Regions from separate parts of the Cytobacillus sp. genome, predicted to be linked through region 2. Evidence: riboswitches for the same ligand, from Rfam matches in the RefSeq annotation. Region 2 holds a riboswitch; the other holds the start of a gene.
The links. A riboswitch is a leader RNA that binds a small molecule or an ion and turns the genes downstream of it on or off. The one in region 2 is predicted to bind ZMP and ZTP.
Positions count from the first base shown of each region.

Region 1: linked by a shared signal. The riboswitch ahead of ACEQ1T_RS20125 (phosphoglycerate dehydrogenase) and the one ahead of ACEQ1T_RS17485 (bifunctional 5,10-methylenetetrahydrofolate dehydrogenase/5,10-methenyltetrahydrofolate cyclohydrolase) in region 2 are both predicted to bind ZMP and ZTP.

Region 1 covers NZ_CAXQGS010000117.1:315-12,445, forward strand. The annotation lists partial or broken gene ACEQ1T_RS20075 (potassium transporter TrkG) at 1-449, shown strand, start outside; gene ACEQ1T_RS20080 (MarR family winged helix-turn-helix transcriptional regulator) at 523-957, shown strand; gene ACEQ1T_RS20085 (DUF1450 domain-containing protein) at 1,368-1,637, shown strand; gene ACEQ1T_RS20090 (FUSC family protein) at 1,832-3,979, opposite strand; gene ACEQ1T_RS20095 (YolD-like family protein) at 4,162-4,515, shown strand; gene ACEQ1T_RS20100 (tetratricopeptide repeat protein) at 4,605-5,096, shown strand; gene ACEQ1T_RS20105 (MEDS domain-containing protein) at 5,171-5,728, shown strand; gene ACEQ1T_RS20110 (GNAT family N-acetyltransferase) at 5,755-6,513, shown strand; gene ACEQ1T_RS20115 (YhbD family protein) at 6,712-7,335, shown strand; gene ACEQ1T_RS20120 (polymer-forming cytoskeletal protein) at 7,356-8,069, shown strand; ZMP/ZTP riboswitch at 8,344-8,422, shown strand; gene ACEQ1T_RS20125 (phosphoglycerate dehydrogenase) at 8,490-9,689, shown strand; gene ACEQ1T_RS20130 (sigma-70 family RNA polymerase sigma factor) at 9,875-10,549, shown strand; gene clpP (ATP-dependent Clp endopeptidase proteolytic subunit ClpP) at 10,576-11,157, shown strand; gene ACEQ1T_RS20140 (GntR family transcriptional regulator) at 11,202-11,861, opposite strand.
Region 2 covers NZ_CAXQGS010000095.1:1,220-13,150, reverse strand. The annotation lists gene glpK (glycerol kinase GlpK) at 1-1,098, shown strand, start outside; gene ACEQ1T_RS17500 (glycerol-3-phosphate dehydrogenase/oxidase) at 1,292-2,956, shown strand; gene ACEQ1T_RS17495 (nucleoside hydrolase) at 3,059-4,018, shown strand; gene ACEQ1T_RS17490 (hypothetical protein) at 4,195-4,683, shown strand; ZMP/ZTP riboswitch at 5,256-5,338, shown strand; gene ACEQ1T_RS17485 (bifunctional 5,10-methylenetetrahydrofolate dehydrogenase/5,10-methenyltetrahydrofolate cyclohydrolase) at 5,422-6,300, shown strand; gene ACEQ1T_RS17480 (cold-shock protein) at 6,514-6,714, shown strand; gene ACEQ1T_RS17475 (DEAD/DEAH box helicase) at 7,013-8,464, shown strand; gene ACEQ1T_RS17470 (cold-shock protein) at 8,616-8,816, shown strand; gene ACEQ1T_RS17465 (metallophosphoesterase family protein) at 8,895-9,401, shown strand; gene ACEQ1T_RS17460 (GNAT family N-acetyltransferase) at 9,409-10,254, opposite strand; gene ACEQ1T_RS17455 (cytosolic protein) at 10,412-10,810, shown strand; gene ACEQ1T_RS17450 (DUF6509 family protein) at 10,839-11,168, opposite strand; gene ACEQ1T_RS17445 (cold-shock protein) at 11,408-11,617, shown strand; gene ACEQ1T_RS17440 (hypothetical protein) at 11,925-11,931, shown strand, end outside.

The DNA.
Region 1 (12,131 bases), on a different contig from region 2:
TGCTTCTAATGTTTATTGGCGGAGGATCAGGCGGAACGGCAGGAGGCATTAAAGTAACTACCTTTGCTTTGATCCTGCTTGCTGTCAGAGCCCTCATCAAAGAAGATGAGGAAGTCAATCTGATGGGCAGAAGAATCCCGAAGGAATTAATTTTTCGGGCGTTTACGATTACGGTGTACTCTATGGGTTTAATAGCACTGGTTCTATTTCTTCTTTCTTTGACAGAAAATGCACCGCTGAATATGCTTCTATTTGAAGTTATTTCTGCTTTCGGCACCGTTGGGATGTCTCTTGGATTAACTCCAGAGCTGAGTCCATTAGGAAAACAATTAATTGCTTTCATGATGTTTGCAGGCAGGGTGGGACCGTTAACTCTTGCATTCGCACTAGCCAGAAAAAGAGAAAAAGCTAACTTTAAATATGCAGAAGAGAAAATCATGATTGGATAAATAATGAAAAGTTATCTGGTGTATACGACAGATTTCAATAAAATGCCACCATAAAAAGGATAGGGGATTTTTAATGAAAACCAGATTTAATGACTATATAAGCATTAAGATCCATCAGACAGACCTGAACTTAACAAGCTATATTAAGACTAAATTAGCCCATTTAAATATTGCCCCTGAGCAGAACCTTATTCTTATGCTTCTCTGGGAAGAAGACGGATTAAGCCAAAATGAAATCGCCAGGCGGCTGGATAAAGATAAATCCAACATTACCAGAATGCTGAGCAGTCTTGAAAAAAAAGGATTTATCAATAAAAGCATGAATAAAGAGGACAGCAGATCTCTGAATGTCTATCTAACAGAAAACGGCAAAAATCTCAGCGAGCATGTATATCCAATCACAGAGGAATTTCACTCGATCGTCACATCAGGTATTACGAAAGAAGAGCTGAGAATTGTTGACGATGTTTTAATGAAAATGAGAAGAAATGTAGAGGGTAATAAGTAAAATTAAGATTGTGGCTGTGCAGGATAGAGTGGAATGCTCTTCCTGTTTTTTTGTGAAGGTCTTTAAGACAAAAATGAGAGCAGCAGTAAGAAAACAGTCGCCATGGAATCTATAAGAATTTAAAGCGGCATTCAAAAGAAAATCAGTTTATGTGCAATTAAACATTTGAACCATCTGAATTAACAGGTAAATCGATTCAGTTCCCCTCATTAATAATGTATAATAAAATACTAACAGGTTTGCATATGAGACTTTATTTAAAATTGTTGGAAATGAAGCAATAGAGACGACAGAGGGGCAGCAGATTCGATATAATTATAAAGTCCCCGATATAGGCAGGAAGGGGAATGGAAAACAATATATACTGCCATTAGAGCTTTTAAAGAAAAATCAGAAGGAAGTTTGATCAGGTGAAACTCATCAACAAACTATTCTCAAAGCAAAAAACGGCTTCGATTGAATTTTGTCAGCGGAATCTGGATGCTTTTTTAAAAGAAGAGAGTGTTGCTGCATTTAATCAATTTCTGAGCCAGAAGAGTGTTAACTATAAAGAATACGAATGTCAGAGCAGATGCAAAGAATGCAGGCAATCACCCTATGCCCTTGTAGACGGGAAACTGATTGCAGCGGAGAATTCGGATGAATTATTGATAAAATTGAAAGAGGAAGTAATGAAATAAAAGGAATCGGAGCAATCCGAGTCCTTTTTTATATAATATCATTTTTTCTGGCGTAACCTTGAATGGTTTACGGCTGTTCAAAATAACAAAAACAAAGTCAGAGTGATGCATTTAGTGCATCGCTCTTTTTTGAGGTATATTGGGAATGTATTAATCTATTATTGGTCCTGAAAGAGCATAAAAAAGAAGGAGCACTATTGCTCCTTCCCTGCACCAAGGTCTTCTGCCAATTCGATAATCGCTTTGTTGATTCTCCAGACGAAATAAAGATGATGAATCAAATCTCGCTGGGATTGCTGCCTTGCCGGTGCCAATCGTTCAATTTGTTCCCTTTCATTTTCAAGACTATAAACAAGCATGCCGTCTCCGCTGTCTTTAATCAGGTCCATTAATGTCTCAATATTTAGTTCAAGCTTTTCTTCAATCCTTATGAAAACATCGACCAGCTCATCGGGATAGTCAAATCCTTTTCGGTAGGAGGAAGCCACAAGGTGTCTTGCATAGTAATTGATGGCTGAAAATAATGTAATCCATCTGTTAACATCAGCATGGCGCGGGGATCCGGGTTTCTTTATCAAGGATTGCGCTTCAACGTTTATGGTTTTAAGTTTTTGATCCAATAAGAAGCCTTTGCCTGAAAGCTCCTTAACGTTCACATCTTCCCGGAAGCTTCGCACATACTCAGTGACATACGGTTTCAGTTCTTGAAGGTAATCATTTATGGTATCCGCCACTTTTTCCTTCGTTTTCTTTGGGAAAATAAATAAGGAAACTCCGAATGCAATGCCGGCACCGGCGATTGTATCGATAACCCTTGAACTGATAAGGGAAAATGTAATTCCACCCAGTAAAAGGTCATACATAAAAGCAACCAGCATCGTTATAAACATGCTCATTAACGTATAGGAGACCTCAAACAAATAAAAGGCGAAAAAAACTGCTGCAAAAATCAGCGCAATTTCCAGGACGGAATGGCCGCTGACAACTCTTGCAAGTGTAAATCCTATTACTGCTCCAATAATTGTTCCAACCGAACGCTGAAAACCCTTCGTATAAATGCGTCCGATCGATTCGGTTCCGAGCAAAACAATAAAAGCGGTTAAAAGAACCCAGTAAGGCTGGTCAGGCGAAAGAATCTGGCCGGCAATGATGGAAATGATTGCAGCAGTCAATGCCTGAAAAGCTTTTTTAGTGGAAGGCTTGATGCCCTTATCTTCTTCAGATGGTTCATCTTCATTTTCGACTTCAGCTGCCTCATCGGATGATTTAATCTCATTGTCTTTCACTTTATGAAGTGCCTGCTGTATGGTTATGCCGCCCTCGATTACATGGTTCGCAATGGACTCGATTCGCCTGATCAAAAACAGCCATCCAGCAGGTTTGTCTTCCCGGCTGAACAAATCAATAATAAGCAGGCGAAGGGCCTGTACAGCAAGCTCTGCTTCACGCAGATTTTGTTCTTCATATTGCTGGGCAAGAACTTCAGCATCGCGAAGAGAACGGGTTACCCAAACCAGGAGTTTTCTCAGCTCATCAATTTCAAGAGCATTCGCTTTTTTTAAGCTTCGAATTGAGTCTGTCAGTGTTTCAATCAGCATACCTGCATCAAATATATATAACCTCAGCTGAGTAGAGGTCAGCCCTGGCCATAATTTTTGAACATCTTCATCATTTACATACTCTGAAACCATTACTGCGTATTCCCTGAGCTTCAGCACGTTTCTCCGCAATTCCTCCCGCTGCTGGGGAGTCATTTCCTTGGCTTTCATCCCCTCAATTAACAGGTTGAACGTAAAATTGCTTTGGAAATGAAAGGAGCGAATGCTTCTTTTCAGGTTTTTCGCGGTGTCCTGAAACAGGATGAAATTGAACAGGAAAGCATACGCGACCCCTATCCAGATGCCGAAGTAAAAGGATGGAAGCTGACTGCCTGATAACTTTAGGATAGATGAAAAATAAAGTGTCATGAATGCAATCATGCATAGAGAAAAATACCGTACGCCAAAGCGGGTTAAATAAAAGCTTAAGAATATTAACAGCACCATTGCAATATCGACAAAGACCGTGCTTCCCGCCAATAGTGAACCAATCGATACCCCCGCCATGGCAGAAATTCCAAGCAGGCCAGTTGTGAGCATCTTACCTTTTTTAGAGTCATCCATCACAATCATGATGCCAAGCATGCCAGCCATTCCGGACACGATCGCCGGAGTGAGAGCGGCTTTAGCACCAGCGCCGGCCAATTGCATGATAAGCAAAGTCGTAAAGACTGAAGCCATTAAACTTAAAGTGGCCCGTCCAGCTTTTTGAAATCGGATAAGCCCGGGATCGGATGCAAGCAATCGACCGAGCCACCGGTGTTTTATAGGGAGCTGCTTCATTGTTTCACCAATCTTTTTAGAGAGTTAAAGATTATTTTACCACTCGTACTTTTATTATCCAAATGAACCAGCTTGAGTTTTTTATGCTTTACTGGTTTAAATACAGAACAAATGTTCTATAATAGAGGATGGAGGGATTTACTATGCCGCTAAAAGACAGAGGGAAAATAAAATGGCTGCCAGCCCATTTCATGCCGGAACACCGGGCGATGTTAAGAAAATTGGAAACTGAACAAATGGCACAAAACAAGCCGCTTATTGATGAATATGAATTGGAGGATTATGAAAACAAAATTCACTATGCAATGGAATTTGCCTTTTTTCTAAAAGTAAAGGTTTGGCGTGGTGGATTTTTCTGCGAATACACAGGGAGGGTAAACAGGCTGGATAGCATCAGCAGAAAAATTTATCTGGAAATGGAAGATGGGTTTCTTGAGAAGGTCATGTTTGACGAAATCACTGAGGTTGAAGTGAAAGAACGGTGCAGAGAGTCATAATTCAATTTTTGCAGAAAAGTTGAAGCCTTACCAACCATTATTTTCAATTTTTAGATATAATAGAAAGAAAGCGCTGATCGGAGGTACATATGAGCACGGACTTAGAAAAAGCGATAGTACTTCGCAATCTCGGAAAATACAAAGATTCCAACCTTCTGCTTATAAAATTGGCTGAACAGTATCCCTTAAACCCAGTTATTCATTATCAGTGCGGCTGGAGTTTTGACGTTTTAGGGGAGGAATCGAAGGCTGTTTCTTATTATGAAAGAGCGATCGAACTTGGGCTTCCTGAATCAGATCTGCAAGGTGCTATTTTGGGTCTTGGGAGCACATACCGGACACTTGGGGAATATGAAAAGTCAAAGATGGTGTTCGAAAAAGGGATCTCCCAGTTTCCGGCTAATCGTGCAATCCAGGTGTTTTATTCCATGACGCTCCATAATTTAGGCCAGCATAGGCAGGCCATGGAGCTGCTCCTAAAGTGTGTGGCCGAAACCTCTGATGACCCAGAAGTTTTGCAATATAAAAAAGCGATTACCTTTTATGCAGACAAACTTGATGAAATATTTGATAAAGATTAGAAAACGGATATTCCAAAATACATGATATGAAGGTGGATAGATAAAACATCTTTGAATTATAAGGGGTAATTTTAATGAATGAATGGTTAATCGATTTAATGGATAATCTTAAAAGGTCAAATGGCGGCCATATCCTTTATCAATTCGATCAAAGAGACTGCTATCTTCAAAATGCAGTCTCTTATATATCTGCAGGCGCCAAAAGCGGCTGCCATGTTTTATTTGTGGAGAACGACCGTAATTTCCTTCAGATTGATAAAGAGATAAGAAAGCTGTTAAACAAAGAGGAATTAAAGAGAGTCCACTTCGCGAATAACTTTGATTTTTATTATTCGAACGGGGATTTTAATCCTGAAACAGTGTTGAATTTTTTTCTCAAAAACATACATCCTTATTTGGAAAGCGGTACAAAGATTTTTACATGGGGCCTGGTTGAATGGGGAAACGTGAAGGACTATATTCCGTTAGTGGAAGCGTATGAAAAGAAAATTGACAAGGTCATTTCTGAACAGGGTCTGATTTCCCTGTGTGCTTATGATAACAGCATTACCCCTCTGGAATTAAAGAATAATTTAATGCGCTGCCATGATGTGCTAATTACAGATAAAGAATATAAATACTTGCAAAACTAAAGTGTTTGCTATTTTAGGAGATACCGATGGACAAGATCACTTTTCATGATATTTATAAACCGGGACACACGGTTCTGGAAAATGAACTATTTATTCACAACCATAATCCTGACATGCTCCTTCAGTATGACAGCAACTTTGTTGTTTTTAAAAGAATGCCTTCTGTTCAAGAGTTTGAGGAGGCACATCAATATTTAAGAGATTTTCATCAGAAATATGGCCAAAAGCATGTAAGGTTTTATTTTCCCGATGACGAGGAGCTTTCTGGAGAGCTTCTGGCTTTTTTTCAGAAAGATGAGGATTATACGGTTGGTTTCTTAGAGTTATTTGCCATCCATCCGGCTGATTTTCCTGATGTTCAGGAAAAGGAAGAAATCATAGTCGAAAATGTTAAGGATGAAACATGGAATGATTATCTGGAATTCCAGTATGAGCAGGATTCGGTATATGGGGGAAATTTCGCAGAGAAAAAGAAAGCTCAGCATCTTAGAAATTACAGCGATGAATGCATTCAGCAGGTTATTGCATACTATAAAGGGAAAGCTGCCGGATCTGTTGATGTCATTATCAAGGAACGAACAGCTGAAATTGATGGATTGATGGTCCATGAGGATTTTCAGAAAAAGGGCATCGGCAGCCGCCTGCAGAAAGCGGTGATGGATCAGATTAAGGATAAAACCATCATCCTTGTTGCAGATGGAGAAGATACTCCAAAGGAAATGTACCGCAGGCAAAATTATCAGTATCTTGGAAAGCAGTATAATCTGTTAAAAATATATGAATGAAGTGAAGCCTGGTTCTATAGAGAACCAGGTCTTTTTGTGTCAATAGAACATTGTTTTGTTGAGGGAAGAGCTTCCAGGATTGATTTCACGGTACAAAACGATAAATTTGTCGAAAAATATCAGAAAAAAATGAATAAAACAACATTTTAATGTAACAGTGTTATGTTACAATGGTAACATTAGAAAGGAGTCCTGGAATTGAGCGATGAATTAATTTCAAAAAAAGAAGTCCTTGATCTAACTGGGATTTCTTATGGGCAGCTTTATCGGTGGAAAAGGAAAAGCCTGATACCGGAGGATTGGTTTGTCAGAAAATCAACCTTTACAGGGCAGGAGACTTTTTTCCCAAAAGAGAAAATTCTGGAGCGGGTCGATAAAATACAAAAGATGAAGGATAGCCTTTCGCTGGATGAGCTGGCAGATGTGTTTTCTCTGAATGCTTCACATCTGAAGCTGACAAAGGAAAGTCTGATTGCTAAAGGGATAGCTTCTGAACCGGTTATGAATATCTTTCTCGAAACTCAGGGGGAGCTTAAAGAATTCAATTACCATGAGATTTTGAAGCTTTATATACTTTCCATCCTGCTTGAATCGGGAGATATCCATATAGAGGAAGGGAAAATGCTCCTTCAGTTATTGAACGATCATCAAAGTATCCTGCAGCAGCCAAAAGCTGTTATTTGCTTTATTCGCAAACTTGGAATGTCCAGCTGCCTGGTTTCGGTTAACGGGGAACAAGTCCTGCTTGAAAAAGGAACAAAAGTGGCAGCCACTTTATCGATAGAACATTGTGCAGAGGAATTAAAATCCAAATTGGCATAGGGGGAAAATTTGCTGTGAATATGAAAACGCTAGGGAACTTAATTATTAATGGAGTTGGATCGTCTAATGGAGGTTCATTTGAAAAGGTTGAATTAAATGGCAAGGGAACTGTAAACAGTGATATTGAATGCGAGAGATTCCTTTGTAACGGTACGGGCACTGTCCATGGAAACGTAAAAACCGAAAAAGGAGAGATCAGTGGTGCAGCAAAAATCCACGGATCTGTTAAAGCTGAATCCCTGATTATCAATGGCTCGGCTGCCATTTCTGAAGCCGTCAGCTGTCAAAAGCTTGAGGTCGCTGGGAAATCCTCTATTGGAGGCTCTGTAAAATGCGATGTAATCGATGTGAATGGAAAAGTATCTATTGAGGGAGACTGTGAAGCGGAAATCTTCAGTGCTGAAGGGACTTTTTCAGTAGAAGGTTTACTGAATGCAGAAACGATTGATATTAAGCTTTTTGGAGACAGTAAAGCGAAAGAGATTGGCGGCAGAAAAATTAAAGTGACACAGCATAGAGAGACCCTATTTAAATTAATCAAATCCATCTTTCCCTTGAAGCTGGAGGCAGATTTAATTGAAGGGGATGACATCGAACTCGAAGGCACAGCAGCTCTTGTCGTAAGAGGGAAAAATGTAAAAATCGGCAAAAATTGCGAAATTGGGCTTGTCGAGTATTCTGGCGAGTATGAATGTTCCCCAGAAGCAGCAGTTACAGAACTTCGCAGAATCTGATAAAGGAGAGAGGTGAAGGGAAACAGTTTATTGATAATTACTTTCGGATAGTCCAATTTTATTTCCAGATAAAATGCTTCATTTGCTAGAACAGAATACCAGCAATTAATATGCATACAGCTGAAAGGAAAATGTTATTCCAATTACTAACTTCAAAAGCATATGTACAAAATAAGAAAAATATACTGTAAAAAAATAAAAAATATTTTAATAATGTAAGCGCTTTAAAGGGTTGAAGTTTTCAGAAGACTTTGATAAGATTTAAAAAACCGAAAAGGCTATGTGTAACTGGCGAGACGCGGATCACCGCGAGGGAGCACATAGTGTCGAAGCCGTTCGCCTGGGCAGAGGTAAGGGATTCTACCCTTGCCTCTTTCTGTTTTAAAATCTGACAAAGTTAGTTGAAAAGGGGAGAATCCAGTGAGTACCATGACTTTAGACAGAGTAAAGACGATTAAAACGTTGAATGCGATTGCGCCAAGCGGTCTTGAGGTGTTTAACAAGGATCAATTTACAATCGATAATGAAAGCGGCAATCCGGATGCGATTGTCCTTCGCAGCTTCAATATGCATTCAATGGAATTGGGCGATCGATTAAAAGCAATTGCCCGCGCAGGCGCGGGTGTAAATAATATCCCGGTTGAGAAATGCACTGAGCAGGGCATTGTTGTTTTTAATACTCCTGGTGCCAATGCAAATGCAGTAAAAGAAATGGTGCTTACTTCCTTAATGGCGTCATCCCGCAATCTCTTTGCCGGCATCGCCTGGACCAAAACGCTGAAAGATGAAGGAGATCAAATTCCAAAGCTTGTAGAAGCAGGGAAAAAGCAATTTGTCGGAAAAGAAATTAAGGGGAAAACTCTCGGTGTAATCGGATTGGGAGCAATCGGGGCACTTGTGGCCAATGATGCACTTGAACTTGATATGGATGTTATAGGCTTTGATCCATTCATTTCAGTTGATACGGCCTGGAACTTGTCCCGCAATGTTCAGCGTGCCATGACCATTGAGCAGGTGTTTGCAGAATCCGACTATATCACTGTACATGTTCCATTAACCGATGATACAAGGGAAATGTTCAATGAAGATACATTCAGCATGATGAAGAATGGTGTTCATATTTTGAATTTCTCACGCGGAGAGCTTGTGAATGAATCAGATATGGCAGCAGCCCTTGAGAGCGGAAAAGTGGGCAAGTATATTACAGACTTCCCAAATGAAAATGTCCTGAAAATGAAAAACGCTGTGGCAATTCCGCACCTTGGCGCTTCAACAAAAGAATCTGAGGAAAACTGCGCTGTCATGGCAGCACGACAGGTGAAGCACTTCCTTGAAACAGGCAATGTTAAAAACTCAGTGAACTTCCCAAATGCTGCTCTTCCTTACACAGGCAAGCGGCGTGTCACTGCTTTTCATAAAAACATCCCAAATATGGTCGGCCAAATCACGCTTGCCATTTCAAGCTACCAGCTGAACATCGCAGACATGGTGAACCGCAGCCGCGGTGAATATGCGTATACCATGATCGATATCGATAATAAAGTCAATGGCGAAGTGGTCCCTGGACTGCTTGAACAGATCAATCAAATTGACGGCATTGTAACGTCACGAATTATATAAAACTGCAGCCTCAATTCCAATGGGATTGGGGCTTTTTTTTTGGATTGAAATCAAAAAAGGTATATGAGCAGGATAATATCAGCTATCCTTAGAATAAAATGATAATAAATTATAATTACCCCGTATCTTTTAGTTCTCTTATTCCGTTATAGAAGCAGAGATGTATTAAAGGAGTGAACAGGTTTATGAAGCAAGGGAAAGTTCAGGCTGAATCAAGGGATTTCTTAGAGCAGAAGGAAAGATGTATTGCAGATATCTATCCTTCACTGCAGCGTTATAGCCGGTTTCTTGCACAGAGCAGCTGGGATGGGGACGATCTTGCCCATGAGGCAATCATCCGCGCTTATAAAAGCTATTCTCCGGAGAATATCAATCAGGCTCTTTTGAAGAAGATTGCCTATAATTGCTGGATGGATACTCTTCGAAACAGAAAGCGGGAGCAGCTGGAAGAGTCGCCTGAAAGTGAAATGAAGAATTACAGCACCGATCGAGGAGAAGCAATCAGCCATCTCATTAACCGTCTGACATTAAAGCAGGCTGTTATTTTTACTCTAAAGGAAGGGTTTCGATACAAAACAAAAGAGATTGCGGATATCCTGCAGACCACTGAATTTGCAGTGAAGTCCTCGCTGAACCGTGCTCGGAAGCAGCTACAGCACTCAGTTGAAGATGAGACTGAGGATTCTTTTGCAAATGATGAAGAAGAAAAGCTTTTTCATCTGCTGCAGCAATCTGTGGCTGCGGAAGATCCGTCCATCCTGGTAAAAATCATACCTTTTCTGCGATCCCTGGAAAGCCAAGCAAAGAAGCCTGTACTGCCAGTTCCATCTCCTTCTAATACTCTCTGCATGGCGGCATAGATCCGCAATGAACTGGAGGGATACAGGTGACAGCAATACCATATGTAATTGAGCAGTCAAGCAAGGGAGAACGTTCCTATGATATTTACTCACGGCTGTTAAAAGACAGGATTATCATGATAGGAGAAGAAATTAATGATGTGGTTGCCAATAGTGTGATTGCCCAGCTGCTATTTCTTGCAGCTGAATCTCCTGAAAAGGATATCTCTCTTTATATTAATAGTCCGGGCGGTTCGACCACCGCAGGGTTTGCCATCTTTGACACGATTCAATATATAAAGCCTGATGTGAGAACGATTTGTACAGGAATGGCCGCATCATTTGGTGCTATGCTTCTCCTGGCAGGAAAAAAAGGAAAGCGCTACAGCCTGCCGAACAGTGAAATCATGATTCATCAGCCTCTGGGCGGTGCTCGAGGCCAGGCAACCGAAATCGAAATTTCGGCGAAGCGGATCTTAAAACTGAGGGAGCATATAAATGGAATTATTGCAGAAAGAACTGGCCAGCCTGCAGAAAAAGTGGCGCGGGACACGGACCGCGATTATTTCATGACTGCTGAAGAAGCAAAGGAATATGGGATTATCGATGAAATTATCTACAAAAGCTAGGATAACGGAAAAAGCAGCCGAAGGAGGCTGCTTTTTCCGTTTGATCATTTTTCCTCGGAGTAATACTCGTCAATTGCTCTAAGCCAGTTGACACGTGCAATGTGTCCGGCTTTTTCTCTGTCTTTTTGTTCAAATGCTTTTAATATATCTTCATGTTCTTCTATAGAACGCTCTTTCAATATAATTGTTTTATTGTAGTAAAGCCGCATGACATGAGCCTGAAGCATGGAAGCTGTATTCGTAATATAAGGATTCTGAGCAAGATCTATAATAATATTATGAAACTTCTCATCCTGCTTCAAAGCTGTGAAGGTATCTCCTGCAATTAGAGCTTTAGCGAATTTATGATTAATATCCCTAAGTATATTAATCGTTTCCTGGCTGATAACAGGAGCTGCCAATTCTGCAGCAAGTGCCTGCAATACGCCTAATGGGGGCAGGATTTTACTAATATCTTCAGGATTAACTGAAGTGACCTGCGTTCCAACTCCGGGAAACATTTCGACGAACCCCTGAACATTCAGCAGCTGAAGAGCTTCCCTGATGGGGGTTCGGCTGACGCCTAACGCTTTGGCAAGATCGGCATCATTCAATTTTTCTTTCGGCTGTAGTGTGCCGTCAATGATCCACTCCTGGATTTGGGAGAAGGCGCGATCCTTGGCTGACACTCGGGTAGGTGATGAATAATTGGAGGGTATCGGCATAGCTGTAACCACCTTTTCATTTCATGCAATTTATCTGTGAAATTATAGTTATTTCCAATAGATTATAAATTTAGTATATAGAAGTATCTTGAAAAATTCAATATATCGCATGATTCGACAAAAAGTTTTGTGCGATATATTGCATAAGTATTTTGAATATGTTATCTTGAGTTATGCAATATATTACTAGCGTACAAAAATAATAATGTTACAGCGCTATAATATTTCAGAAAATTTAAATTTAATAAAATCAGAATCATTTAGACAGAC
Region 2 (11,931 bases):
GATGCATACTTCTCAGGAACAAAAGTTAAGTGGATACTGGATCATGTGGAAGGGGCAAGGCAAAAAGCTGAACAGGGCAAATTATTATTTGGAACCATCGATACATGGCTAATCTGGAAGCTGTCTGGAGGAAAAGCACATGTGACCGATTACTCGAATGCTTCCCGCACACTAATGTTTAATATTCACGAATTTAAATGGGATGAAGAACTGCTTAACATTCTTGGAGTTCCTGAAACGATGCTGCCTGAAGTGAAGCCATCTTCTGAAGTGTATGCTAAGACTATTGACTATCACTTTTTCGGGAAGGAAGTTCCCATCGCCGGAGCAGCGGGTGATCAGCAGGCTGCGCTATTTGGACAAGCATGCTTTGAGAAAGGAATGGCTAAGAACACTTACGGTACCGGCTGTTTCATGCTTATGAATACAGGGGAAAAAGCCGTCCAATCTGAACATGGACTTCTAACCACCATTGCCTGGGGGCTAGAGGGTAAAATTGAATATGCATTGGAGGGCAGCATTTTTGTTGCGGGCTCTGCCATTCAATGGCTCCGTGATGGAATGAGGATGCTCAAGGATGCAAAGGACAGCGAAAGCTATGCAAAAAGAGTGGACTCGACAGATGGAGTTTATGTAGTTCCGGCATTTGTAGGTCTAGGGACACCATATTGGGACAGTGATGTAAGGGGAGCAGTATTCGGAGTCACAAGGGGAACGTCCAAAGAGCATTTTATCCGTGCGACACTCGAGTCACTTGCTTATCAGACAAAAGATGTTTTATCTGCCATGGAAGCGGACTCAGGCATTGAACTTAAGACGCTTAGGGTTGACGGAGGTGCCGTGAAAAATAACTTCTTGATGGAGTTCCAGTCAGATATTTTAGAGGTGCCGGTTGAAAGACCGACAATCAATGAAACTACTGCGCTGGGGGCAGCTTACCTTGCTGGATTGGCCGTCGGGTTCTGGAAATCACAGGAGGAAATTGCTGAGCAGTGGGCAATTGATCAATCATATCATCCATCAATGGAAGAAAAAGTCCGTGAAGAACTTTATAAAGGCTGGAAAAAAGCTGTAAAGGCTGCAATAGCATTTAAATAATCAGAAGCAGATTTTATACACAAATCATATCTTTTATGTTATAATAAGCTTAAGTTAATAGTTCGGCAGGAGATGCGGAGAGACCACAAAATCATTATCGGGTAATCGATAATGTATTTTGTGGTCTCTTTTTTATTCCCTGCTTAAAAGGGTAGTTACAACTACTGGCCTTTTTGACAAGGAGGAGACAGCAATGACATTTTCTAATTTAAATCGTACTGAAATGATAGAAACACTGACAACGGAAGAATTTGATATTCTGATTATTGGCGGCGGCATAACGGGAGCGGGAATTGCCCTGGATGCGGCAACACGGGGAATGAAAACAGCACTCGTCGAGATGCAGGATTTTGCTGCCGGAACTTCCAGCCGTTCAACAAAACTGGTTCACGGCGGATTAAGATATCTTAAACAATTTGAAGTTAAAATGGTAGCGGAAGTCGGCAAGGAGCGGGCAATCGTATATGAAAATGGACCACATGTGACTACACCCGAGTGGATGCTGCTGCCAATGCATAAAGGAGGCACGTTTGGGAAATTCTCGACTTCTATCGGCCTTAGAGTTTATGACTTTCTTGCAGGAGTCAGAAAGTCTGAACGCAGAAGTATGCTTAATGCCCGGGAAACACTATCAAAAGAACCGCTTGTAAAAAAAGATGGACTGAAAGGCGGCGGTTATTATGTGGAATACCGCACAGATGATGCTCGTCTTACGGTTGAGGTAATGAAAGCTGCAGCAGAAAAAGGCGCTATGCCTGTTAACTATTTGAAGGTCGAAAAACTTTTATATGATGATCAAGGAAAAGTGTGCGGAGCTGCAGCTGCAGATCAGCTGACAGGCAAGGTTCATGAAGTTAGAGCAAAAAAAGTCATCAACGCAGCAGGTCCCTGGGTTGATTCCATCCGCGAGAAAGACGGATCAAAGAAAGGAAAGACCCTGCGTTTGACTAAAGGGGTTCATTTAGTAATAGACCAATCTAAGTTTCCGTTAAAGCAGGCTGTGTACTTTGATACTCCTGACAAAAGGATGGTATTTGCCATTCCGAGAGATGGAAAGACCTATGTGGGAACAACAGATACCTTCTATAATTCTAATCCCGTAAATCCAAAGATGACTGCAAGTGACAGAACATACATCATTAACGCCATTAACTTTATGTTTCCTTCTGTAAAGATAGAGGAGAATGATATTGAATCCAGCTGGGCTGGTGTTCGTCCGCTTATTTGGGAAGAAGGAAAAGATCCTTCCGAAATATCACGCAAAGATGAAATTTGGGAGTCGGATACTGGTTTACTGACAATTGCAGGCGGGAAACTGACAGGGTACAGGAAAATGGCCGAAACCATTGTTGATGTACTTGCTGAAAAGTTCAAACAGGAATCAAGTAGAACATTTAGCAGAAGTATTACAAAAACAATGCCCATTTCAGGAGGAAATGTAGGAGGATCATCCAAATTCCAGGAATTTATCGGGTTCCAGACTGAAAAAGGAAGAAGTATCGGTTTATCAGCTGAACAGTCCAGGCACCTTGTTAAAATGTATGGGTCTAACGTTGGTATCATCTTTAATATGATTGAAAAGAAAAGGAATGAAGCTGAGAATTATGGCCTGCCGATTATATTATGGGCTAAGCTGAAATATGCAATTGAACATGAAATGGCTGCCACCCCTGTTGACTTTTTTAACCGCAGAACAGGAGCTCTTCTTTTTGATATTGAAACGGTAAAAAATTATCAAAAGCAAGTAATTTCATATATGGCCGATGCATTTGAATGGGACACAGCTGCAGAAAGTAATTTTGAAAACCAGCTGAACCAGGAACTCAGCTTTGCGGTAAAGCCGGCTGATCAGGATTAAAACTCTCCAATTGGGGAGTTTTCTTTTTTAAGGAGTATTTTCATAAACAAAAGGGACATTCCTTAGGCATAATATAGACTAAATAGCTAGCGGAGGTGGCTTATGTACAATGTTCTCATGTTTGTTGACTCGGGGGTTGATGATTCACTTGCCCTAATGTATGCCCTTCAGCATCCCGAGATTAATCTAGTAGGTGTAGTCGGCGCTTATGGCAACATAACAAAAGAAGAATCCATTAATAATACTGCTTATTTGCTTAATCTTGCAGGCAGAGAGGACATTCCCATTATTGCAGGGGCGAGCGGCCCGTTATCCGGTGAGACCGCTGTCTTTTATCCTGAAATACACGGGAAGGAAGGCCTTGGGCCCATTCAGCCTCCAGAGGACTTCAGCAGCAAAATAAAGGTACATGATATAGATAAAATTATTGAAATTGTAAATGAATACAAAAATGACCTGGTGATCGTTGGAGTAGGGAGGCAGACAGATTTGGCATTGCCGCTAATTCTGTATGGAAAGGATGCATATAAAGATGTAAATGCATTTTATTTAATGGGCGGTGCGTTTCTAGTTCCGGGAAATGTAACACCAGAGGCTGAGGCTAATTTTTACGCTGACCCGATTGCGGCGGATTCAGTTCTTGAAAAAGCAAAAAACATTTATATTTTTCCTCTAAATGTAACAAATAAAGCGATTATCCGGCCTGAAACGATCAATTTTATAGCGAATAATACCCAATCACCTTTTAAAGACTTAATCAAACCTGCTTATGATTATTATTACGAGGCTTATCAAAAGCTTGTCCCAGGGATTAAAGGTGCACCACTTCATGATGTTCTGGTATTAAGTGTTCTCACAAATCCCGATCTTGTTAAGTATTTAAAAAGAAGAGTAAGAATTGAACAGTTTGGAAAGGCCAAGGGAAAAAGCATAGCTGACTTCAGGCCATTGCCCGAAGATGATCCTCCGGAAACACTTGATAATATAGCGATGGAGCTTGACCTGGAACGGTTTGTCATTGATTTTATGGAAGTTTTTCTCACTCAGAAAGTTCAGAAATAGCTTTTGACACAGAGTGTTAAAAGCTTTTTCATTTGGCGTTGAAGGGGAATAGGAAGTTTGCATAGAATGTATTAACGTGGAAAACATTTGAAGTCAGGGAAAGTTTCTTTAGGGAAATTGCAGCAAATCCATTAAGTTTCAGTATACATTAATCAAATCAAATGGAGGCTTCCAAATTGCTAAAAAACAAAAAAATAAACAGGGCTCTTTCAATTCTGGGAATGGTCATAGCCATCGCTGCAGCATATAGTGTACTTGTCTTTTTAAATAAGGGTGAATCCAAGGTGAAAAAAACCTCGGCAAATGCGGAAACATCCGAACAGGATTTAATGTACGATGATTTAGGAGACTTCATTGCCTCCAATCATACTTTTTATAATGAAACACTTGGATGGGGGAGAGACCGTAAAGTCAGCTGGACTAAACAAAGGGAGCAGGCTGACTTAATCGTAAACTCACTAAAGAAAATATCAGCGGAGAATGAGGATTTGCAGACTGATCTGAGCACAATAGCACGGCTGGCAGAAACTGTGCAGTCGGGCACTAAGGAAAAGGATGTTCTAATTAAATTGCACCGATATTTTCATGATCTGGATATTGGTTTTAATGACTATAAAGACACAACCGATTATTTTGATGTAACTGAGTATAAGGGAGAAGGCTAATAAACGGGTGACAAGTTTTTTTCTTGACACCTTACCGCAAATAAGGTAACATAGTGATTGAAGTATTTGAGGTATATTGTTGAAGTCGTTAATTCACTTGGAATGTTCGGCAGCCGAACCTTCCTTTTTGTGAAACTGCGGCTTTTTATTATGTTTTATGCTCTTTAGGATTTTGAAAGAGTAAGCATGTGTTTGTAATTAAGAATAATTTGTGTGGACAGCTTAAAGCTGAATTTTCTTCTTAATCATCTTCTATAAACCAGACACTTCTCCGTATTTTTACTTCAGTAAGTTTCTTACCATTTAATATTAAAATCTCAGAGAGCATCTAAGAGTCGGAAAAGATTCCGGCCAACCTGATTCCCACTGGCGCGGTCTAGGAGCCGCAAGGATGGAAGAGAGGAAGGGCTTTCATTGTTTTAGGTAATAATTAAATAACTCAAATATATCACTTATAAGGACAGTGTTTGCTGTCCTTTTTTATTATTTTGCAAAAAACACGAACGATTTAATAAGTTTCAGTTTAATCATTTGTGTTTTTGTGGTATGATGTATACATTAGAATAGCTTAACAAAATCGCAGTGACTGACGACAATGCGGAATGAACCGCTGGGGAGCTGCGTCTATGTATAGCCGGTCGTCTGGGCAGAGATAAGGGATACCCTTGTCTCTTTTTTCATAACAAAATGGAAAAGCCCGTCTGCCGAATAGGTGCTTTTCCTATAGGAGGAATATGCATGGAAAAAAAGATTATTCTTGATGGAATTGTTGTGGCAAAACATGTGAAAGACCAATTAAGAAATCGAATTGAAGAATTGAAGGGGAAGGATGTCGTCCCTTGTTTGGCCACTATTTTGGTGGGAGATGACCCTTCTTCTGAAACGTATGTAAGGATGAAGGGAAATGCTTGTGAAAAACTTGGCATTTTATCAAAACGTATCCATATGTCAAAGGATACAACAACACATGAACTATTAGAGAAGATTGCAGAATTAAACGATGATCCTTCTGTACATGGAATCCTTCTTCAGCATCCCGTCCCTGGACATATAGATGAACGAAAAGCTTTTGAAGCAATTGCTATTGAAAAAGACGTAGACGGTGTTACAAGCCTTGGGTATGGACAGACTGCATTCGGATTTGGTGAATATCCGTCTTGTACACCTGCAGCTATTTTGGAAATTATGGATTTTTATAATTTGAAGGCTGAAGGTATGCATGCAGTAGTCGTAGGCAGAAGCCCGATCCTCGGCAAGCCGGTCTCTGCCCTTTTACTCAATCGAAACGCAACAGTCACTACGTGCCATTCATATACCCAAAACCTGCCCCAAATTGTAAAGCAAGCTGATATTGTAGTAGCAGCTGTAGGAAAACCTAACTTCATCAAGGGTGAATGGATTAAAGAAGGAGCTATTGTCCTTGATGCCGGATATAATGAAGGAAATATTGGGGATGCAGAGTATGACAGCTGTTTTGAAAAGGCGTTTGCCATTACCCCCGTCCCTGGAGGAGTTGGACCTGTTACGATTTCCATGCTTTTGAAACATACTGTTCATGCTGCGGAAAAATCGCTGAAATACAAGGGAAGCATAAATAGTTCATTTATCCCTAAATAAAAATTGATCTTTAAAAGGATTGACTTATAACTGGGTGTCGTTTATTATTAGGTTAACGCTGTAAAGTTCGTTATATACTTTTTGGATAAGTAGTCGTAGCTGCAAAGAAATGTAGGCGATCGTTCATCCTCATTTCTGGCAGCTGCGACTTTTTTATGTTTAAGTTTATATGGTACATTATAGTGAAAAACAATTTATTGGGAGGCAACACAAATGAACACAGGTAAAGTTAAATGGTTTAATGCAGAAAAAGGTTTCGGATTCATCGAATCTTCAGAAGGTCAAGATGTATTCGTACACTTCTCCGCTATCCAAACTGAAGGTTTCAAAACTTTAGAAGAAGGTCAAGACGTAACTTTCGAAATCGTTGAAGGTAACCGTGGACCTCAAGCTGCTAACGTAACAAAAGCATAATTTGCTTAAAATGAGGTGATGCATGTCTAATCATGCATCACCTTTTTATGTTTGCTTATCCACTTTGTAGCCTTCAGCATTCCTCAAAACAGATCTTCTGCAATAACTGCTTTTAGGAATATGTATTTTTCATTTCACCCAATTAAAATACTTCACTTACAAAAAGTTTAAAAATAGTGCAAACGGAAATGTAAAAAAGAGATACAAACTGGAAAGCCTAGTAAAGTGTCCATGTCTTTATACAAAAACAATCTTTCAGTACCTAATAAGATATGCAATTCAAGGAGGAACTTATATTTTGACAACTTTTTCAGATTTTGGCTTAAGTAATGAAATAGTAAAAGCCCTTTCCAATATGGGCTTCGAGGAACCAACACCAATTCAGGCACAGGCAATTCCAATCGGAATGAAGGGTAAGGACATGATTGGCCAGGCGCAGACTGGAACTGGAAAAACCACTGCTTTCGGTGTGCCGCTGTTAGAGCAGATTGATTTAAACGAAGGTATTCAAGGTCTTGTCCTTGCACCAACACGGGAGCTTGCTGTACAGGTGGCAGAAGAATTAAACCGTATAGGACAGGTAAAGGGAGTCCGGACACTTCCTGTTTACGGTGGTCAGGATATCACCCGCCAAATCCGTGCGCTAAAAAAGCGTCCGCATATTATTGCTGCTACACCGGGAAGATTAATTGATCATATTGAAAGAAAAACAATCCGCTTAAGCAACATCAAGATGGTAGTTCTGGATGAAGCGGATGAAATGCTTAATATGGGATTCATAGAGGACATTGAAAGAATTTTAAGTGAAATTAAAGGTGAGCGCCAAACCCTTCTTTTCTCTGCAACAATGCCAAAAAGAATTCAGTCTCTTGCAGAAAAATTCATGCAGGAACCGGAAATGGTTAAAGTGAAAGCGAAAGAAATGACTGTTAAAAATATTGAACAGTACTATATGGAAGTGCATGAAAAACAAAAATTTGATGTACTTTGCAACCTGCTCGATATTCAGTCACCTGAACTGGCTATTGTGTTTGGGAGGACTAAGAAGCGTGTAGATGAAGTGGTAGAAGGCCTTATCAAGAGAGGCTATTCGGCTGAAGGGATTCATGGTGATATTCCCCAGGCGAAAAGAGATCAGGTTATCCGCCGATTTAAAGAGCAGACAATCGATATAATGGTAGCCACTGACGTAGCTGCAAGGGGTCTGGATATATCAGGCGTATCCCATGTTTATAACTTTGATATTCCGCAGGATCCTGAAAGCTACGTTCACCGGATTGGACGTACTGGACGTGCCGGAAATAAAGGGCTGGCAATTACGTTCGTTTCTCCAAGAGAAATTGACCACCTGAAAATAATTGAAAGTGTTACAAAGAGCAAAATGGCGAAAAAGCCTGTTCCTTCCTTTAAGGATGTTGTTGCAGGCAATCAGCAGGCGACTATTAATAAACTCATGGAAGTCATTGAAAAAGAAGAACATGCTGACTTCAAAAGAGTTGCTGAAAATCTACTTGAAGACACAGATTCTGTCACATTGCTTGCTGCAGCCATTAAATTACTGACTAAGGGCCCTGATGTAACACCGGTTAAACTAACCGCTGTGGAACCGATCCGTGTGAGAAAACCTAAAGGAGACCGCGGAGGAAGAAGATTCAGCGACAGGTCAAGAGGCGGCGGCCGGGATAGAAGAGATTTTAAAGGCGGGCGTGACAGGCGCAGTAAAAACCGCAGCAGCAGCAATAAAGGATAATGCGTACTAATATCGGAGAGAAAATGGATAAATTGATTTTTTTCCGGTACTTTTTGAACATTTTATTATAAAATTTGAGGAATTTACCCATATTAGTAAATGCAGGGTAAAAAATCACTCTGTGAGTTATAGATATTAGGAGGAAATTTACATGGCAACAGGCAAAGTAAAATGGTTTAACTCAGAAAAAGGTTTTGGCTTTATCGAAGTTGAAGGCGGAGAAGATGTATTTGTTCATTACTCTGCGATCCAAACAGAAGGTTTCAAAACCCTTGATGAAGGCCAAGAAGTTAACTTTGACATAGAGCAGGGCCAGCGTGGACCGCAAGCTGTAAATGTAACAAAGTTATAATTGATTGTTAAGAGAGTCCCTTTTAAGGGGCTCTTTTAATTTTGGGGTAAAATAGGGAATAAAAGTAAGTGGAAAGGAATGATAGTGATTAAAACCCTTATCTTGTCTGATACCCACATGCCAAAGAAGTCAAAACAACTGCCTGGTGTTCTGCTGAATGAACTTCTCAGCTGTGATTTAATTATTCATGCTGGGGATTGGCAGAGCGTTGATCTGTATTATGAATTAAAAAAATATGCTCCTGTTGAGGGGGTATATGGTAATACCGACAGTGATGAACTTTGCACCATATTTAAGAAAAGAATACTGCTTGAACTAAAAGGTTATAAAATAGGGGTAGTCCATGGACATGGAGAGGGAAAAACAACTGAAAAAAGAAGTATAGAAGCTTTTGATAAGGAAAATGTTGATGCTATTATATTTGGGCATTCTCATATTCCTGTAAAGAAACTCTATAATGGAGTAATCCTGTTTAATCCCGGGTCTCCCACAGACAAGCGCAGGCAGCCGAACTATTCGTTCGGCATCCTGAAAATTACAAATGAAATGACATTCAATCATGTTTTCTTCGATTCAAAGGAATAAAATGGCTTCAAATCTTGAGTGTGTTAAGATCATATTCATAATAATCTTGTGTGCCGTATGGTTCAAAACCGCATGATTTGTATAATGACAGTGCATGGTCATTTTTTGCAGCTACTTCAAGATGCACCCAGTTAACTCCCTTGCTGTTTTCCAGATTAACAGCATTGGTAAGAGCACCCCTGCCGATTCCTTTTCCCTGAAATGAAGGATCGACAGCAAAGCCGTAAATCCACGCAGCATCTTTTTCTCTTTGAATCCTGATTTTGCCGGCTTTTTCGCTTTTGTATTCAATTATAAAAGTCCTCTCATTTTCGCAATCAAAGATATTGTTATTAAAAGCTTCTGCCTCATCTTTAGGGATTTCAAAGCATGCAGTATCCAGATAATTAATGAAAGAAAGGTCACTGCCTACTGCTTGCCGCAAAGTTACTTCAGGATTTGCTGTTCCGATTTTTGTACTTTTATGGCGTTTCATTTGATACTCGGAGAATGAATAGATGCAGGGAATTGATTTTAAATAACCTTTTGCTGATTGGGAAGAGGCTGGAGCATTAATAAGCAATTTGCGTGCCAGGGCCAATTGTTTTGCTGCCTGATTGAATAAGCTGGAGAAGATGCCCTTTCGTCTATGATTAGGGTGAACCATTCCGCATAATTCGACAGGTCCTCCAAAATTATATAAAGCAAGGTAACCTAATAAATTCCCGCTGTTATCATATTGGAAATAGTCATTTTCATTACCGGCAGGTCTCGACTTCAAGGTATCCCAGTTTAATTTTAAATTAATATTTTCGGTCTCTTCGCATATATGCTGGAGAGAATGGATTTCGAATAATTGTTTTTCTGTCAGCACTCAGGCGGCCTCCTGTATAAAAGAAATGATAAACCAATAATATAAGAAAAAGGATCAAACGAATAGTCCTAAAATTCAATCCATTTGCATTGTAATTGAAATTATGTAAATAAATTTAGCTATATGTTAGGATTGTATGGAAAAAGGGGGAGAATTAATGAAGAAATTCACAGTGATGTTCCATAAGGAAGACAATGTACAGCCGATGGCTGTTCAAAAACTAAATGAAAATGACTTTGAACTATACACGGAAGGCGGCACAAGGCATTTATTTGAATTGAACTCAAATGTTGGATATTTTATATTTTTTGATGCTGTCGATAAGGAAGGTAAGGAGTCTTATCTGGTTCTCCAATATGAAGGAGAATCGGAAGAACCCAGTGCATGCTTTGCTTTTGAATTAAAGGATTTCTATCAATTCACAGCTCTTTATCTGAATGATCTTGACTTTAATGAAGGAAATAATGTGGATAGGGAAGAAGAAGCTTATACACCGATACAGCATTTGGCACATTTAATGTATCACATTATTGAAGAGGGGAAAAAAATTCAGTAATAAAATAAAAGAGCAGGGGGGCCTGCTCTTAATCTTGTGCTTGAGAAAGGTTCTCTCTGCAGAAAGCTGAAACCGTTTTTTCTTCCTCTTCATCTAAAGCGAAATCCAAAATGTTTCCTGAATGACTTTCAATAAAATGATAATTAAGAATCCTCTCATCTTCTCCATTTTTATAATAAAGCACTCTTAACTTAATGTCATTCTCTGAATATAAATCATCGTCTTCATCTACGTCGATATCTAAAAAGTATTCATAGCGGTCACCCGTTAAAATGCCGGTCGGATCCTGTATGTACTCAACCGTATAGCTTGTAATGTTCATGGTCTTCACCCTTTCTTTCGCTACTGTACATGTCATTATACACTTTTCCCAGATTGGTTTAATAGTATTTATCAATTTTTTGCCATGGTTCTATGGCTGCTGTGTGAGTTTAGAACTTTTTGACAGAACCCTTAAAATATGTTATACTAATTTTAGTTAAAAGAATATAATATTGCCCATAAACACTTGTTATATAGAGCCAGTGGTTCGTCACTTTATATAGCAAGTGATTTTTATTTTGGGTAAGGGTCTTACTCTTTGGGAGGTGCCTGATTATGGCAATGGGATTTGGCAGAAAAAATTTGGAAGAAATCAAGGTTGAAGAAGTAAAGATCTGGGAGTGTACATCTGAGTCTTGCAACTGCTGGGTAAGGGACAATTTCAAAAGCAGCCAGGTACCTATTTGTCCGATTTGCAAAAGTGAAATGAAAGAAACGACTAAAGAATTGCAAGTCGTTAACAATAACAGCATCTTTTCTAAATAATTGTAAGGGCGATGACATCGCCCTTTGTTTTTTGCTGATTTTTTCTATTGCGCTTGTAAGCACATCATCAAAAAAATCCCTTAGCGCATTATCTCATATTCCACTGACTTCTTCTCGGCGTTTACCCCTTTCCCTCGGGCCTGGGCAACATAAAATGACTTTCAAAATCCATACATTTCACCCTATTTAGCTTTATAAGTATTAGAAAGGGGAAACCTTAGTTCAATTGCCCTTCCTTCAAAGGTAAAGTATATGTTTGTCCATGATGAACAAAATAATGGAAACGTGCTAAACTGGATGTGGAAGAATGTCAA